Regions from separate parts of the Pelatocladus sp. genome, predicted to be linked through region 1. Evidence: predicted binding sites of a transcription regulator. Region 1 holds the regulator's gene; the other holds the start of a gene.
The links. Region 1 encodes NtcA, which controls nitrogen genes in cyanobacteria. Its sites were predicted from a motif close to TNTGTANNNNNNNNTACANA; they were not measured.
Positions count from the first base shown of each region.

Region 1 (8,224 bases):
CGCAAGTAAACTGCGAGCTAATAGTCAAACTCTACTTAAAGTAGACTGAATCAATAAGCCTTTTAACCCACTTGAAGTGGGTTTTAGCTATTAGCTCCCAAATTTATTTGGGTGCGGGATATTGGGCTAATGAAATCCATCGAACTCACGTTAATTTAAAACTCAAAAACTTGATTTACGAATCCAAAACTTGATTTACTTATAACACTCCCTTAGAACTGGGGATCGTTCCTGCACGACGGGGATCAATCTCTAACGCCATCCGCATTGCTCTAGCAAAAGCCTTAAATGTCGCTTCTATAATATGATGAGAATTGATCCCGTCCAGCTGGCGAATATGCAGCGTCATTTGACTATTACCTGCTAACGCCACAAAAAACTCTCGTACTAGCTGCGTATCATAAGTTCCGACTCGCTGAGTGGGAATTTGCAAACCGTAGCCCAGATGAGGACGACCAGAAAAATCCAGTGCTACCTGAATTAACGCTTCATCTAGAGGTGCAAGAAAATTACCAAAACGGACAATACCTTTCTTGTTTCCTAGTGCTTTGCTGATAGCTTGTCCCAACGTTATAGCTACATCTTCGTTAGTGTGATGGTCATCAATATGCAAGTCTCCCGTAGCTTGGATATCCAAGTCAATCAATCCGTGGGAGGCGATTTGATGCAGCATGTGATCTAAAAAAGGAATACCAGTAGCTGCATTGCAAACTCCTGTACCATCTAAATTAATCGTAACATGGACATCAGTTTCCCCCGTGCTACGACCTACAGAAGCAATACGAGGAGTTTGTATCAGGTTGTTGGGTGAAGATAGAGTTTGGCGATCGCTTGTTTGCATAGGGATTGGGGAACGGGGATTGGGGATCAGGGGTCAGGGATCAGGGATCAGGGATTGGGGATTGGGGAAAGAGAAATTCTTCCTTGTCCTCCTTGTCCCTCTTCCCTTATCCTCCTACTACATTCCCATAATTTCATATCCTGCATCAACATACAGGACTTGTCCTGTAATTCCACTTGCCAAGTCGCTACACAAGAAGGCTGCTGCATTACCTACCTCAGTCTGTGTAACGGTGCGCCGCAAGGGAGCTACTTCTTCGACATGGTGAATCATATCCAAAATACCGCCAACGGCACTAGAAGCCAAAGTACGAATTGGCCCGGCGGAAATTGCATTGACGCGGATATTAGCAGAGCCTAGTTCTGATGCTAAATAACGTACGCTTGCTTCTAATCCTGCTTTGGCAACTCCCATGACATTATAGTTGGGTATTGCTCTGATAGAACCTAAATAAGTGAGAGTAACTATGCTTCCTCCTGCGGTCATTAAAGGTTTAGCTGCACCAGCGAGTTGCACCAAAGAATAGGTGCTGACTTCTAAAGCTGTACGAAACCCTTCACGCGAGGTTTGGCTAAAGTCTCCACTCAAATCATCTTTTTTGGCAAAAGCTAGACAATGAATCAGAATATCTAAGCTACCCCACTTATCTTGGATTGTTTCAAATGCAGTCTTAATTTCCTCGTCATTTTGAACATTACAGGGCAAAAACAAGGTAGGATTGAGTGGTTCGACCAATTCTGCGACTTTCTTTTCCATTTTGCCTTTTTCGTCGCTTAAATAGGTAATGCCAAGGTTAGCTCCGGCTTTGTGCAATTGTTGAGCAATTCCCCAAGCAATAGAACGGTTATTAGCAATGCCTGTAACAAGGGCATTTTTTCCAGTCAGATCCAGCATAGAAATCATTGATGTGATGTTTCACTAGGAGCATACATGAATCTGAGCTTGGTTTGTCTTCGTTTTATAAATTTGATTTTTGAGCGACTAGTTAAGATGGATGTAAGAGAAGAGACTTCATCTAGCTCTAACTAAAATTAGATACAAACATCTGATTGAAAAGATAGATGGTTAAAATGATTTTTAAGCAGAGTAAAGGTTTTAGAGAAAGGTATTTTTATCTTGAGAGTAACTAAATTTATTAGTGGTTTCTTTTGCACCCACACCATCCTATATTTTCACATCCGTATTTTTTAGAGCTAAAGTGCCAAAATTACTTTTTACCATCAATGTACCATTTAATGTTTTAATAAAGTCTCTATGAAACTTTCTTTTTCTTAAAAAACTTATTGTCTACAATTTTGGAAGTACCTAACAAAAAGTACTAGATCCCTGCACTAGAAATTTTGTATCATGTTGAACAAACATCAATTGAACAAAAAGGTTAAGTATAGGACTGTACACAAAGGTTGACAATGTTTTATTGATTTGTCGAGTGTATTCTTAGGAAATCCATATTCGTTTTTCCGGCGTTGGATAGGGGAAGGGAGATGATCGTGACACAAGATAAAGCCCTAGCAAATGTTTTTCGTCAAATGGCGACTGGAGCGTTTCCGCCAGTGGTGGAATCGTTTGAGCGCAATAAGACGATCTTTTTCCCCGGCGATCCTGCTGAAAGAGTTTATTTTCTTTTAAAAGGTGCAGTTAAACTCTCCAGGGTGTATGAAGCAGGAGAAGAAATAACCGTAGCACTTTTGCGGGAAAACAGCGTATTTGGGGTTTTGTCCCTACTAACGGGAAACAAGTCAGACCGTTTTTATCATGCAGTTGCTTTTACGCCTGTAGAATTGCTCTCAGCACCCATTGAACAGGTGGAACAAGCACTCAAGGAAAATCCAGAATTATCGATGTTGATGCTGCGGGGTTTGTCTTCGCGCATTCTTCAAACAGAGATGATGATTGAAACCCTCGCTCACCGCGATATGGGTTCAAGATTAGTAAGTTTCTTATTAATTCTCTGTCGAGATTTTGGTCTTCCTTGTGCAGATGGAATCACAATTGATCTCAAGCTATCTCATCAAGCGATCGCTGAAGCAATTGGTTCTACTCGCGTGACTGTCACTAGGCTACTAGGCGATTTGCGCGAAAAGAAGATGATTTCCATACACAAGAAAAAAATTACAGTCCACAAACCTGTGACATTAAGTCGGCAATTCACTTAATTGCACTTGGAAAGTGGAGTTAAAAAATTATAGACACTCTTGTAAAAATAGGTAATGGGTAAATGGGTAATGGGTAATGGGTAATGACTGGTAAATTCCCTTGTTTTTCATGTTTAACCCTTCCCCTTTAACCCTTTCCCCTTAACCTAGTAATTTATCAACCTACAATTCGCTACAGAAAATGCCTGAAAGTAGTAGGCTGTATCTGGAAGGATCTCTTCGGTAAATACAAACAGATGGCCACCGGGTACATCCTCATTATTGCAATCTTAATTTTGGGAGGCGTTATTGCCACCGTCGGCGATCGCATTGGGACGCGGGTTGGCAAAAAACGGCTCTCACTTTTCAACCTCAGACCAAAAAATACAGCTGTATTAGTAACCATTTTGACAGGGTTGGGCATTTCTGCATCAACCCTGGGCATTTTATTTTTAGCGGATGATGGCTTGCGTAAAGGAGTTTTTGAGTTACAAGATATTCAAAAAGATCTTAGGCGTAAACGCGTACAACTCGATAATGCAACCCAACAACTTAATACAACCAAGACCGAGCTAGATCAAGCCAGAAAAGAACAAACCAAAGCTCAACAGGATTTGCAAGAAATTAACAAATCTTTACAAGCAGCCAACGCTAAACAACAGCAAACGCAAGCCCAGCTTAACCGTACAATTAATCAACAATCGCGCACTCAAAACAAACTCGAAGGCACTCAAAAACAATTGAGTCAAGTAGCAACTCAATATCAAAAAGCCATAGCTCAGTTGGAAAATGTTTATCAAGAAAGAAACAGACAGCTAGAGGAAATTAAACGACTCAAAGCAGAACGCCAAAAACTTTATGAACAAGCAAAACAGGCGGTTGCTGAAGCCCAAGCAGCCATTGATAAACGCGATCGCGAACTAGCCAAGCGCCAAGAAGCGATTCAAAAGCGGGATCAGACAATTGCCAAGCTAGATGCGATCATTCAAAAGCGTAATCTTGAAATTACAGCGCGGGAGCAAATTATTGCTCAACGAGAAACCCGTCTCAAAGAACTGGAAACACAACAGGATTTTCTTGAACAGGAAGTCGCAAGACTGGAAAAATACTACCAGTCTTATCGTGACTTACGTTTAGGAAAACTGGCGTTAGTCCGGGGTCAAGTTCTGGCTGCTGGAGTAGTCCGCGTCGAACAACCTGCGGCTGCTCGTCAAGCAGTAATCCAGCTATTAAAAGAAGCAAATAGAAACGCCAGCACACAGTTAAGTGAACCTGGAATTAATTCTCTCCCAGGTGTGCAAGTACTACGCGTCACCGGAGAACAGGTTGAACAGTTAAGTAATCAGATTAAAGATGGTCGAGATTACGTGGTACGGATTTTCTGTGCAGGTAACTATGTTAGAGGAGAAAAACCAATCGAATTTTTTGCGGATGCAGCACTAAATCAAATCGTGTTCTCTGGAGGTGAAGTACTAGCTACAACTACGGCTGATCCCAAAACCATGACATCCTATCAACTGCGACAGCGCTTAGAACTACTAATTTCTGCTTCTCAATTTCGCGCTCGTAGTGCTGGTATTTTAGAAGAGATTCAAATCGATGGTACTTTTTTGCGTTTTATTGCTGAGTTACGACAATATGACCAATCAATAGATATTAAAGCTATTGCCGCACAAGATACATATACCGCCGGGCCGTTAAAAGTAAAATTGGTGGCAATTAAAAATGGACAAATAATTTTTAGTACTTAATTTTTTTAAGAGTTATTGGTTAGTAATAGATCACTAATAAATTAACCAATAACCACTAACTAATAACCATTATTTCAAATTATCATTAAATATGAATTTAAGTGAATTTATACCAACTCAACCAGTGATTTTAGGGTTCGATCCAGGTAAAGATAAATGTGGTTTAGCAGTGATGGGACTGGATCGAAAGCTACATTATCATCAGGTTGTATCTTCTAATGAAGCGATCGCCAGCATTGAAACTCTGCGCCAGAAATTACCAATCTCTTTAATGGTGATGGGTAATCAAACCACATCTCAACGCTGGAAACAACAACTACAACAAGAATTGTCAGAGCAGTTGAATATTATCTTGGTCGATGAACGCTATACCAGTTTAGAAGCACGCGATCGCTATTGGCAAATGTTCCCACCAAAAGGAATTACTAAACTATTACCACAAGGAATGCGAACACCTCCAAGACCAATCGATGACATAGTTGCCATTCTCCTGATTGAAAGATATCTAAGTCGTCTAACAGAATCGGCAAAATGAATCATATCATGTTCGCTGGAATAGTTATATTATTCGCCTGTGTCGGTAATTGGTAATTGGGGTATTAACAAAATTAGTCAAAGTTCTGCTCGAATAGTAAAAGCATAGTCTCCTCCTGGTTCAAGTTGGTAATCTTTTTGCTCTAAAAAACGACCAAGAGGTTCTTTGATTAAAGCACGACCTTGTGATGGTTTGACAGACAATTCTCCTCGGCGAAAGTGCCATTGAAACTGCCACTCAAAATCTCCTGCTCTTACTTCTCCTTCCAGTAGGCCCTGTTGCCAAGATTGACGGATAATCCTCACATGGGCTGTTGTTTGGGGTAAACGTTTAGCACTCACGTTGCTTGATGTCAAGTATGGATAAAAGCTGATCAGTTCTAGCTTTACATTTACACAAAATACATCAAATATACCTATAGAAGTAAATAAATTCAGAGATTGGTAATAGAAACGATGAGTGAAAAATACCATAATATTTTAATTTTTTATTGATTTCTATCTAGGATTACAAAATTTTCCTTTACCTCTTGACAATCACTTGTTCATCTGGCATATTTGTAATTATGCAAAGTTTGCGGGTATAGCTCAGTGGTAGAGCGTCACCTTGCCAAGGTGAATGTCGCGCGTTCGAATCGCGTTACCCGCTTTGAAAGAACTTATTTACGACGCGTTCCGTAGTGTTGTTGCTCCGTCAGTGACTGCTTGACACATCGACAAATCAAGATTGATAGGTTAGTGAGCAAATGCGGGAGAGCCAAACCTAGTCGTAGAGGGAGCATCCCAAATGTTTAAAATCCCCGCAGACTGGAAGTGTGGGGCTAGACACACTAAGTCTACCTGCGCGGACTAATTGTAGCCTGCGTAGGCAGGCGTAAGTTTAGTTTTTTCAAAAATTGGGATGCTCCCGTCGTAGAAATTATGCTCGGCACGCTTGGAGGCAAAAGGGAACGTCCCAAATGTTCAGGGCTTATATTTTTTATATTTTCCATTAATGAATTAAGGGGCTTGGAACGGGTGAACTTTGGGGCTATATATTACCCTTACACCCGGCTTGGTCAGCAGTTCCCGTCCTTGCTCTGAGAAACCCTTGGAGATAACGCAATCCAATGAGAGCAGCCTACCCTTCATTCGTAATATCTTTTTTCTTTGATTGTGTTTAATACGCTTTAGCTATTAGCCCATAGATACTTGTCAGAAAAGTTAATTTGTTTTAGTGTCCCAAAAGGATGGCAAATAAAAAAAAGATTTAAATTATGAGGGGTTTAACCCCTCATAAACTGAGCAACAGCAATTTATATCTAAGGCTTTGGAGATAGATATGATCACAAGTCAATAAAATCCTTGATCTACCTATATTTTCAGAGCCAATAAACTTTATATGACTTAAATAAATGGTTATGCATAAGATTTCAGTAATACAATTATTATTCTATGAAATAGAGAGTCAATAGTGAAATTGATACACTGTAATCAGTTTCTTATTTTTGGTATTTCTCTGACTCTGCATGACTTGTGCTAATTCTCATCAATTATTATTGATACAGATATATCCTTTTTATTACTGAATCTGAGAATCCTTTACCAAAAATTAAAATAAAAACAGTTAACTTTGTATTCATGAATATGGCATAATGTTGTGTTAAGCAACAAGAACATCAATTTATAAAGAGAGTACTCTCATACTTTACTTGACTTAGAAAATCTTTTGAGAATCCTAACTAATGGTGAGGGGTGTTAACCTCAGCAACAGTTTGTTTTGCAATGTTTTGAAGTATATTGCAATGTTTTCGTATAAAAATTGAGTGAATCACCATTGTCGTCCTGAAAATTTTATGTCAAGTTGATTTTGAAATAATGGGTGTCATTCAATAAGACAATTGAAAAGTGGTAGCTGTCATTCAGATACAACTACGGTGGCTAGTTCTATCTGTCTAAGCTCACTTGCCTTTTTCAAATCAGTTTTTTGTCCAATTTCTGCAAACATAGTGGTAGAAACACAACGTGGATAAGACAAAAATAGACAAATTTGCACAATCAACACAGGAAATGGATAGACGTATAGCTAGACTGTACGAAAATGTCGTCAATATGCCTGTAGTATCACATGAAATGCCAGAAGCTTTGAGTGAACTTAGTTGGGCTTCGCAATCAGTACATTTTGCAATTGAGGAATTGTATCAGCAGCATGAGCAGTTAGAAGAAACAAAAAAAACTTTACAAGCAGAATGTCAACACTATCAGGAATTATTTGAGGAAGCACCAGACGGCTATTTAGTGACTGATGTCCAAGGTAAAATCCAATTAGCTAACCATAAGGCTACCAAGTTACTAAATCTGAAAAAAGAATTTTTGGTTGGGAAACCGATAATTAATTTCGTTTCCTTAAAACAGAAACATGATTTTCGCAATTTCCTTGCCCAACTAACTCAAAATGGTCGAAGTCAAGAGTTAGTAGTAGCGTTGCAACACCATGGCAATGAGCTGTTTAATGCAGCATTAACAGTGGCTATTTCCTACAACAATCAGGGTAAAGCTCAAAGCTTACGCTGGCTGCTACGAAGCATTAATGAAACCAAACGAGCAGAATTAGTACAAATTACAAAAGACCGAGACTTAGATGGCGATCGCCCTATACATAAATATTCCAAAGGAGATACTATCCCTCTCAACACACAAGTAATTTGGTATGTTCGTCATGGTTTAGTAAAATTAACTACTCTTGGTGATACCAGTGAAGAAGTACTAGTAGGGTTGGCTGTTCCAGAAATGGTTTTCGGCTCTTATCTGACTTCTCTAAACACTTACCAGGCTACGGCTATATCGGATGTTAAGTTAGTAGCAATTGAGCTATCAGAAATACTAGCTTCTCCAATCTTCAGCCATACTCTTTTGCCCAAGATCAATCAACGGCTAAGGCAAACAGAATCGTTTTTAGTGACTGCTGGATTGCGACGAGTACA
Region 1 is NZ_JCACKS010000029.1:1,007-9,230, reverse strand. Features, by position in the region: gene hisB (imidazoleglycerol-phosphate dehydratase HisB) at 200-841, opposite strand; gene fabI (enoyl-ACP reductase FabI) at 959-1,735, opposite strand; gene ntcA (global nitrogen regulator NtcA) at 2,326-2,997, shown strand; gene AC5JMK_RS03095 (DUF3084 family protein) at 3,234-4,727, shown strand; gene ruvX (Holliday junction resolvase RuvX) at 4,819-5,262, shown strand; gene AC5JMK_RS03085 (DUF3146 family protein) at 5,340-5,603, opposite strand; tRNA gene AC5JMK_RS03080 (tRNA-Gly) at 5,839-5,910, shown strand; gene AC5JMK_RS03075 (helix-turn-helix domain-containing protein) at 7,311-8,224, shown strand, end outside.

Region 2 (9,143 bases), on a different contig from region 1:
GAATCGTCGTATCGAACTTAACTTTAACACCCAAGATGTACAATCTGTACGAGTCCAGATCAAAGAAGGTCTAAATCCTCGTCGTACTCTCTATTTGCGTGCCAAAGGTCGTCGAGATATTCCCTTAACAAGGGTAGGTCAACCGATGTCTTTAAAAGACTTGGAGATTCAGGGAGCAGAATTAGCTAGATTTCTGGGAGTACCTTTGGAAGGTTTGTAGGTTGGTCATCAGTCATTAGTCATTTGACTCTTGACTCTTGACTCTTGACAGAATAATTCTCAGCAGGGTGCAAGCCCTGAAGTTTATGTGTGGGGTCAATCCAAAATCCTGTTAGAGGTTGACTCTTGACCACCACATTTATACAAATTACTCATATTCGCAATCAGAAGCTAAGATACACTGGTTGAGTCTATAGAACTAGCTAATGCGGTTAAAATTTTCGGAGCTTTTGGTTGTATTTGTGATTGTCAGTGTCTTGATGGTGGGTGGGTGTTCGACACAGCAAGTATCTTCTAATACTTCACCTGCCACACCCACAGCCACGGAGGCAAGCACCAATACAACTACACAGGCGACAACAGAAACAACTACAGAGACAACATCTGTATCTGAAGCTACACAAGAGGCGATTCCTGGAATGAAAGATTTACCAAGACTTGAAGGCAAAGCTACCGTGGTAATGACCGTCAATGGTTCTCCAATTACCATTGAAGTAGACGGTACTAATGCCCCCATCACTGCTGGTAACTTTATAGACTTAGTACAACGTGGTGTATATGATGGCTTAGTTTTCCACCGAGTTGTGCGTCAACCCCAACCTTTTGTTGTTCAAGGTGGCGATCCCCAAAGTAAAGATCCGAAAGTTGCAGCTAATAGGTTAGGAACTGGTGGTTTCATTGATCCTAAAACAGGTAGTGAACGCTATATTCCACTGGAAATTAAGCCCAAAGGATCAGACGCCCCCATTTACAGCAAAACATTGGAATCGGCTCGTATCAATCAACCCCCCCTGTTGACACATAAACTAGGTGCAGTCGCAATGGCGCGATCGCAAATGCCAGATTCTGCTTCTTCACAGTTTTATTTTGCCTTAGCTGATTTAGGTTTTCTAGATGGTAGCTACGCCGTATTCGGCTACGTCACAGAAGGTATGGATGTAGTGAACAAAATTCAGCAAGGCGATCGCATCGACTCAGCCAAAGTCACTCAAGGTGCAGAAAATTTGAAAAACGGTGGAAAATAGGGAACAGGGATCGGGGAAAGGGGATCGGGGAAAAGGGAGACAACTAATCAGTTATCAGTTATCAGTTATCAGTTATCAGTTATCAAATTAAACTGGTCACTGTTAACTGTTAACTGAATTCATGCCCAATCCCCAATCCCCAATCCCCAATCCCCGATCCCCGATCCCCATTACCCCTTATCCCCAGAGCAGGGTGGTTTCATACGAAAAAAGAAAAATATGGAAGTCTGTATTTCTCGTTTTGAAGCATAGATTTTTACCCCTCTCCAAACCTCTCCCCTTATTAAGGGGAGAGGCTTTAAAAGAAGATTTTAATTTTTCTCTGCTTGTATGAAACCACCCTGATTACCCCTTATCCCCTCCAGGGGGCCCCACCTTCTCCAATCCTCAAAACTTGCTAGAAGTCGTTGTCACTGGTATTAGTTTAGTTTCTGCCTTGGGTAAAAACCTCGTAGAGAGTTGGCAGCAATTGCTAGCAGGTAAATCTGCTATTAAAATTTGTCAACCATTTCCAGAATTAGAACCACATCCTCTTGGGTTAATTGACAAGCAACCAGCACAGTTGAAATTACTGACTCAACACCTGGTTGCTTCTGCGTTACAAGATGCAAGATTAGTTAATCCTCTGCCAAATTGCGGTGTTGTCATTGGTTCGAGTCGCAGTAATCAGGCGATGTGGGAAGAGATGGCGAAAAATAGGTGGGAAAAGGAAATGGTAAATTCCAATCCCCGATCGCTGATCGCCGATCCCCGATCCCCAGAGAATTGGTTAGACACCCTACCACACATGAATACGATCGCAGCTGCAAGACAAATTGGTGCGACTGGGATTGTTTTAGCACCTATGGCGGCTTGTGCTACTGGTATTTGGGCGATCGCTCAAGCTGCATATTTAATTAAATCTGGACAATGTCAGCAAGTCATGACAGGAGGGATAGAAGCAGCAATTACGCCTCTGACTTTGACTGGCTTTCACAAGATGGGCGCTTTGGCTAAAACTGGGGCGTATCCCTTTGATTTGCGTCGTGAAGGCTTAGTTTTAGGAGAAGGGGGAGCGATCTTGATTTTAGAATCGGCGGAATCAGCAAAGCAGCGCCAAGCTAAAGTGTATGGAAAGATACTTAGTTTTGGCTTAACAACAGATGCATATCATGCCAATACTCCAGAACCAAAAAGTAAGAGTGCGATCGCAGCAATCAAGGAATGTTTGCAACGCAGTCACTTAACACCAAGAGACATTGATTATATCCATGCTCACGGTACGGCTACGCAAATTAACGATCAAGTAGAAAGCCAATTAATACAAAGATTATTTCCTCAACAAGTGGCAGTTAGTTCTACTAAAGGAGCTACAGGACATACTCTCGGCGCATCAGGAGCTTTGGGAGTGGCTTTTTCTCTAATGGCATTACAGCAACAAATATTACCGCCATGTGTAGGCTTACAGCAACCAGAGTTTGATTTAAATCTGGTAAGAGAAGCACGTGAAATTGAAGTTCAAAGAGTATTGTGTTTTAGTTTTGGGTTTGGAGGACAAAATGCTGTAATGGCACTAGAAAAAGAAAAATTCAATATTTAACTTATCTAATTCAAAAAATAAATAGTCCGTAAATTTTGGTAAATAAAATTTACAAGTTTCTCTGTAAAATCTCTGTGATTTCAACAGAATTTGACCAATAAACGCTTCTCCTACACGTCATATTAGAGAAAATAGATATGATAATAAAAGTCGATAAAACTTAAAAATAATTTATAATCATGCTGGTTTCCTCCTCTGGTTTGTCCAAGGTCAAAGAATCAATAAAAGAAAAGATTTTTTTTGGCAATGAACCAACAGCCGAATTAATTGCTATTCTTACCGTTTACTTTGTCCAAGGTATTTTGGGGTTGGCACGTTTAGCCGTCAGCTTTTTTCTCAAAGATGAACTAGGATTAACTCCAGCTCAAGTATCGGCCCTAATGGGTATAGTTGTTCTACCCTGGATTATCAAACCATTATTTGGTTTTATTTCTGATGGCTTCCCCATTTTTGGCTATCGACGACGACCGTATTTGGTCTTATCTGGGATAATCGGAGCGGCTTCTTGGGTGAGCCTAGCCACAATTGTTCACACACCTGTAGTTGCAACAGCAGCGATCGCTCTTGGTTCTCTATCTGTTGCTGTTAGTGACGTAATTGTTGACTCATTAGTCGTCGAACGAGCCAGGATAGAATCCCAAGCGGAAGCAGGTTCTTTACAATCCCTATGCTGGGGTGCTTCCGCTTTCGGTGGTTTGATTACTGCTTACTTTAGCGGTGTCCTTTTAGAGCATTTCAATAATCGCACCGTATTTTGGATTACCGCCTCTTTTCCCCTCATAGTTTCAGCAGTAGCTTGGTTAATTGCTGAATCTCCAGTCAAGCAGAATGTCAACACTACCAACAACCCCAACTTCCAATCAATCAAACATCAAATTGGACAACTACGCCAAGCCATTACTCAAAAAGCTATTTGGCTACCAACAGCATTTCTTTTCATCTGGCAAGCTACACCAACTGCTGATTCAGCCTTTTTCTTCTTTACTACAAACGAATTACATTTTCAACCAGAGTTTTTAGGACGAGTACGCTTAGTAACTAGCCTTGCTTCCTTAGTCGGTATCTGGATCTTCCAACGTTTTCTTAAAACCGTCCCTTTTCGCGTCATTTTTGGCTGGAGTACTGTAATTTCAGCCGCTTTAGGAATGACAATGTTGCTGCTAGTAACTCATACAAACCGGACTTTAGGCATTGATGACCACTGGTTTAGTTTGGGTGATAGCCTAATTCTTACTGTTATGGGACAAATTGCCTATATGCCAGTGTTAGTTCTAGCAGCCAGGCTTTGTCCATCAGGAGTAGAAGCAACATTATTTGCCTTATTAATGTCAGTAACTAATTTAGCTGGACTAGTTTCATACGAGTTGGGTGCAGTATTGATGCATTGGTTTAGAATTACAGAAACAAATTTTGACAAACTATGGATTTTAGTAATTCTGACTAACCTCAGTACTTTGTTACCATTACCCTTTCTCAACTGGTTGCCTGCTGCTGAGTCTGAAACCGAAACATCTAAGAATTTACCACCAGCCTCAGTACCGGATCATGAAGAATCTTTTGCACCCAATATGATACCGGAATTGATGCTGCGAGAACTAGAGTCAGAAATAGTTGGGGATTAGGGGATAAAAGATCAGGAATCGGAGATCGGGGAGAGACGCGGTGATACGCAGAGTAGGAGAAAAGGGAGAATCTATCAAAAATATTCTGCGTGTCCCCTTGTCCCTCCTTTCCTTCCCACACTCCCCACTTTCCCCAATTCCCAATTCCCAATTCCCTTTCCCCAATCCCCAATCCCCAATCCCCAATCCCCAATCCCCTTTCCCCAATCCCCTTTCCCCAATCCCCAATCTCCACTTCAACCTATGCAAACTTTTGAAACTCAAGAAGAAATTTCTCAAATATCTACAAAGCCTTATAACCGTAATGATTGGCAAGGTGGATATAAATCTTTAAAACAAGAATTTGATTATTGGATAGATGACATAGAAGGGCAAATTCCACCAGAACTGAATGGTAGTTTATTCAGAAATGGCCCTGGTTTGTTAGACATAAATGGGCAATTAATTCATCATCCTTTTGATGGAGATGGAATGATAAGCCGCATAACATTTTCAAATGGTCGCGCCCACTTCCGCAATCGCTTTGTCCGCACTGATGCTTATTTGGAAGAACAAAAAGCGGGTAAACTTCTTTATCGTGGTGTCTTTGGCACACAAAAACCAGGTGGTTGGCTAGCTAATGCCTTCGACTTTAAACTCAAAAATATTGCTAATACCAATGTTATCTACTGGGGTGATAAACTGCTCGCTCTGTGGGAAGCAGCAGAACCTCATCGCCTTGATCCTCATACACTAGATACCTTGGGTAAAGAATACTTTCACGGTGTGCTGTCAGAAGGTGAAGCATTTAGCGCCCATCCCCGTTTTGATCCTAGTTGTGAGTTTGATGGTGGTGAACCTTGTTTGGTAAATTTTTCCATCAAACCAGGGCTATCAACAACTATTACTATTTTTGAGTTAGACACAACAGGCACTATTGTAAGAAAGCACGCCCATAGTGTACCGGGTTTCGCCTTTATTCACGATTTTGCTATTACTCCAAACTACTGCGTATTTTTTCAAAATCCTGTGAGTTTCAATCCCATTCCTTTTGCTTTGGGAATACGTGGTGCAGGTGAATGTATTAAATTTCAGCCCAATCAACCAACGCGAGTCATCATTATTCCTCGCCGAACCCCCCTAAAATCCCCCCTTGATAAGGGTGGACTAAAGGGGGTGCAAATTCTCGAAACTCACTCTGGTTTTGTTTTCCACCATGCCAATGCTTTTGAGCAAGGAAACGAAATTATTATTGATTCTATTTGCTACGAATCTTTACCAGAAGTTGAATCAGGAAATGATTTTCGACAGACTGATTTTGATGCTCTCAAGCCTGGACAACTCTGGCGTTTTCACCTGAATCTTCAAGACAAGACTGTACAGCGAAAATTGCTAGAAAACCGTTGTTGTGAATTTCCGACTTTGCATCCTCAAAAAGTGGGGCGATCGCATCATTATTTATATATTGGTGCTGCTGATGTTCCTAGTGGTAACGCCCCCTTGCAAGCATTTTTGAAGATGGATCTTCACTCGGGAGAAAAACAACTCTGGAGTGCTGCACCCAAAGGCTTTGCTAGCGAACCAGTATTTGTACCCCGTCCTCATTCTCAAGAGGAAGACGATGGTTGGGTGTTAGCTTTGGTTTATGATGCTAATTGCGATCGCTCAGATGTAGTAATTCTAGATGCCCGTAATTTCAACATAGGGCCAGTAGCAAGGCTACATCTTAAACATCATATTCCTTACGGTTTACACGGTAACTTTACTTCTGAGGTGTTTGTTTAACAGTGATCAGTTAATACGGTTGGTGTTAGTCGATTCATCGCAAGGGTATAAGCTCCTTCATACCCTTACACCCAGTCCCACCACACATAAAAAAGAAAATGAACATAGATAAAAAAGATACTTTTTATCTATGTTCATCTATGTGTATCTCTGGTCACTCTATATTACTATTTTGAAAGCGAGCAAAAAAAGCTACATCACGAAAATTTGTAACTTAAGATACAGAAATTATATTTTTCTCAAAAATAAAGGTTAGCCTAGATATAGACATCCGGTTCCACAAGCAAAAGATTTTATGGAAGCGTGATAGGAAGAGAAAAATCTATGATTACAACTTCTATACAACCACTGGAAGCTCCTTCTCCAGCTTATATTTGCCCATTAGATCAAGCTTGTAGCTATTTAGAAGCAGCAGCACGAGAATTAAAGCTAGATCAAGGTCTATTGCAGGTACTTAGTCATCCACGTAAGGTAGTTACAGTCTCCATTCCTGTAAAACGGGATAATGGCGAAATAGAGATTTTGGCCGGACATCGAGTCCAACACTGTGATGTCTTAGGACCTTATAAAGGTGGCATTCGTTACCATTCGGCTGTGACACTGCGGGAGGTATCAGCCCTAGCAATGCTTATGACCTGGAAATGTGCGTTACTAGGTATTCCTTACGGTGGTGCCAAAGGAGGTATTGCTCTCGATCCAAAACGTTACAGTGTGGGTGAATTAGAACGGCTCACTCGACGATACACCAGCGAATTAATTAAAGATATTGGCCCCAGTGTAGATATCCCGGCACCAGATATGGGTACTTCTGCCCGTGAAATGGCTTGGATGATGGACACTTACTCTGTCAATGTTGGTCATGCAGTTCCGGGAATTGTGACTGGAAAACCTTTATCTATCGGTGGTTCACTGGGACGAGAGATGGCAACAGGACGCGGTGTGATGATTATTGTTAGGGAGGCGCTAGCTGATCAGGGTAAGTCCTTGGCGGATGTGCGAGTAGTTATCCAGGGTTTTGGCAACGTCGGTAGTGCAGCAGCTTTGTTAATGCATGAAGCAGGAGCGAAAGTGATCGCTGTATCGACTGGAGGTGGAGGAGTTTATTTAGAAACTGGTCTTGATATTCCTGCTTTGAAAGCCTATACTGCTGAGAATCGTAGGAGTGTGGTTGGCTTTCCACAAGCAGTACCAATTAACAATGCAGAGTTACTAACTTTACCTTGTGATGTTTTAATTCCCGCAGCTTTGGAAAACCAAATCACACAAGACAATGTGAATCAAATCCAAGCCAAGATAATTGCAGAGGCGGCTAACGGGCCAGTGACTCTCATAGCCAACCAAGCACTAGAAGCGCGGGGTGTAACTGTACTACCAGATATCTTGGCTAACGCTGGCGGTGTGGTCGTGAGTTATTTAGAGTGGGTACAAGGTCTTTCTTATTTATTTTGGGATGAGGAACGAGTCAACCGCGAATTGGAACACTTGATGGTGCAAGCATATCGTCAAGTTATTAAGCATTCCAAAACACGGCAAATTCCCTTAAGGCTAGCAGCTTATACGTTAGGGGTTGGTCGAGTTGCTCAAGCTTTAACCGATAGAGGTTTGTATCCTTGAGCTTGGTGTGATGACTTCTAATCCTACAGCCAAGGAGCATTGTCCATCAAAGCACTTAACATCTTTTGGAAGTTTTGACGCAGAAGTAGGGCTAATAGACCACAGGACATTGTAGTTGCTGCCATCACCCACCAAAATTGGTTGACTTGCCATACTCCGCCAAACAGAGCAAAGACAATTAGTCCTGCGCCAGCACCTCCTGAAAACAGTAGAGCTGTTTCTTTGGCAGCTTGTTTAAAAGTTTGTGGTTTTGATTCCATAAACAAAAATTTTACTCATAAAACCAAAATAGCAGAAGCGATCGCTTCATAAAACATCTCGTTACTTATATCAAAAAATTCTTGCAAATTCCCAGTATAGAAGTAGAATATTTAGGATTTGATCACAGACAGGCGATCGCTTCCATGTCTCAGCCACCCCGTCGTTTTTCTACTATTGAACCTGAAGCTAAAGCACCCACCCTCAAGCGTCTACGCCAGCTTAGTCGCTTGCTAGATAAAGCTATTGTTATTCCCGGAACACGTATTGGTATTGGTTTAGATCCTATTTTGGGACTAATACCCATTGGTGGTGATTTTTTGGGTGTCATGCTTTCTGCTTACATTGTCCTAGAATCAGCACGCTTAGGTGTGCCAACAAGGACTTTAGGCAAAATGATGTTTAATATCATTATTGATAGCTTGGTCGGTGCTGTCCCAGTACTGGGAGATTTGTTTGATTTTACTTGGACAGCAAATGAGCATAATGTCAAGCTATTAGAAGAACATTTAAGATTTCCTAGTCAAAATCAAAGTGCCGATAAGTGGTTTGTATTCGCGGTTTTGATTGGATTACTGTTAGTTGCCATTGTATTAATAGCCTTGCCTGTGATACTAATGAGACTGCTGTGGGGAGCCTTAACCGGTACTTAAATGAGTTTTCACAAAAAGAATGAAAGATTGGTGGCAAGTGACTTTTCCAAAAGGGCGGCAAACTATCACAATTTCTGATGCTAATGGCTACCCTGTACAAATTGCTTATGGAGAAATAGGCACTGGCAGACCGATAGTTTTTTTACATGGTCTGGGTAGCTGGAGTTATAATTGGCGTCACAGTATTCAGCCTTTATCGAAATACTTTCGGGTAATTTGTTTTGATGCCAAAGGTTATGGATTTTCCGAAAAACCATTGTTGCGAAGAGAATATAATGGTCATCAAGTCATCGAATTAGAGCGAATAATTCAATCACTAAGTGATGAGCCTGTGGCAATTGTGGCAGAATCTTTAGGTGGATTAGTTGCCCTAGCTTTGGCTCAAGAAAATCCGCAGCTACTAGCACGT
Region 2 is NZ_JCACKS010000080.1:798-9,940, forward strand. Features, by position in the region: gene AC5JMK_RS07380 (photosystem I assembly protein Ycf4) at 1-220, shown strand, start outside; gene AC5JMK_RS07385 (peptidylprolyl isomerase) at 426-1,244, shown strand; gene AC5JMK_RS07390 (beta-ketoacyl-ACP synthase) at 1,639-2,823, shown strand; gene AC5JMK_RS07395 (folate/biopterin family MFS transporter) at 3,003-4,445, shown strand; gene AC5JMK_RS07400 (carotenoid oxygenase family protein) at 4,689-6,209, shown strand; gene AC5JMK_RS07405 (Glu/Leu/Phe/Val family dehydrogenase) at 6,534-7,823, shown strand; gene AC5JMK_RS07410 (hypothetical protein) at 7,847-8,083, opposite strand; gene AC5JMK_RS07415 (DUF4112 domain-containing protein) at 8,228-8,734, shown strand; gene AC5JMK_RS07420 (alpha/beta fold hydrolase) at 8,754-9,143, shown strand, end outside.
Region 2: a site for NtcA is predicted at 6,416-6,435, ahead of AC5JMK_RS07405 (Glu/Leu/Phe/Val family dehydrogenase). Genes of this name have one in related genera too.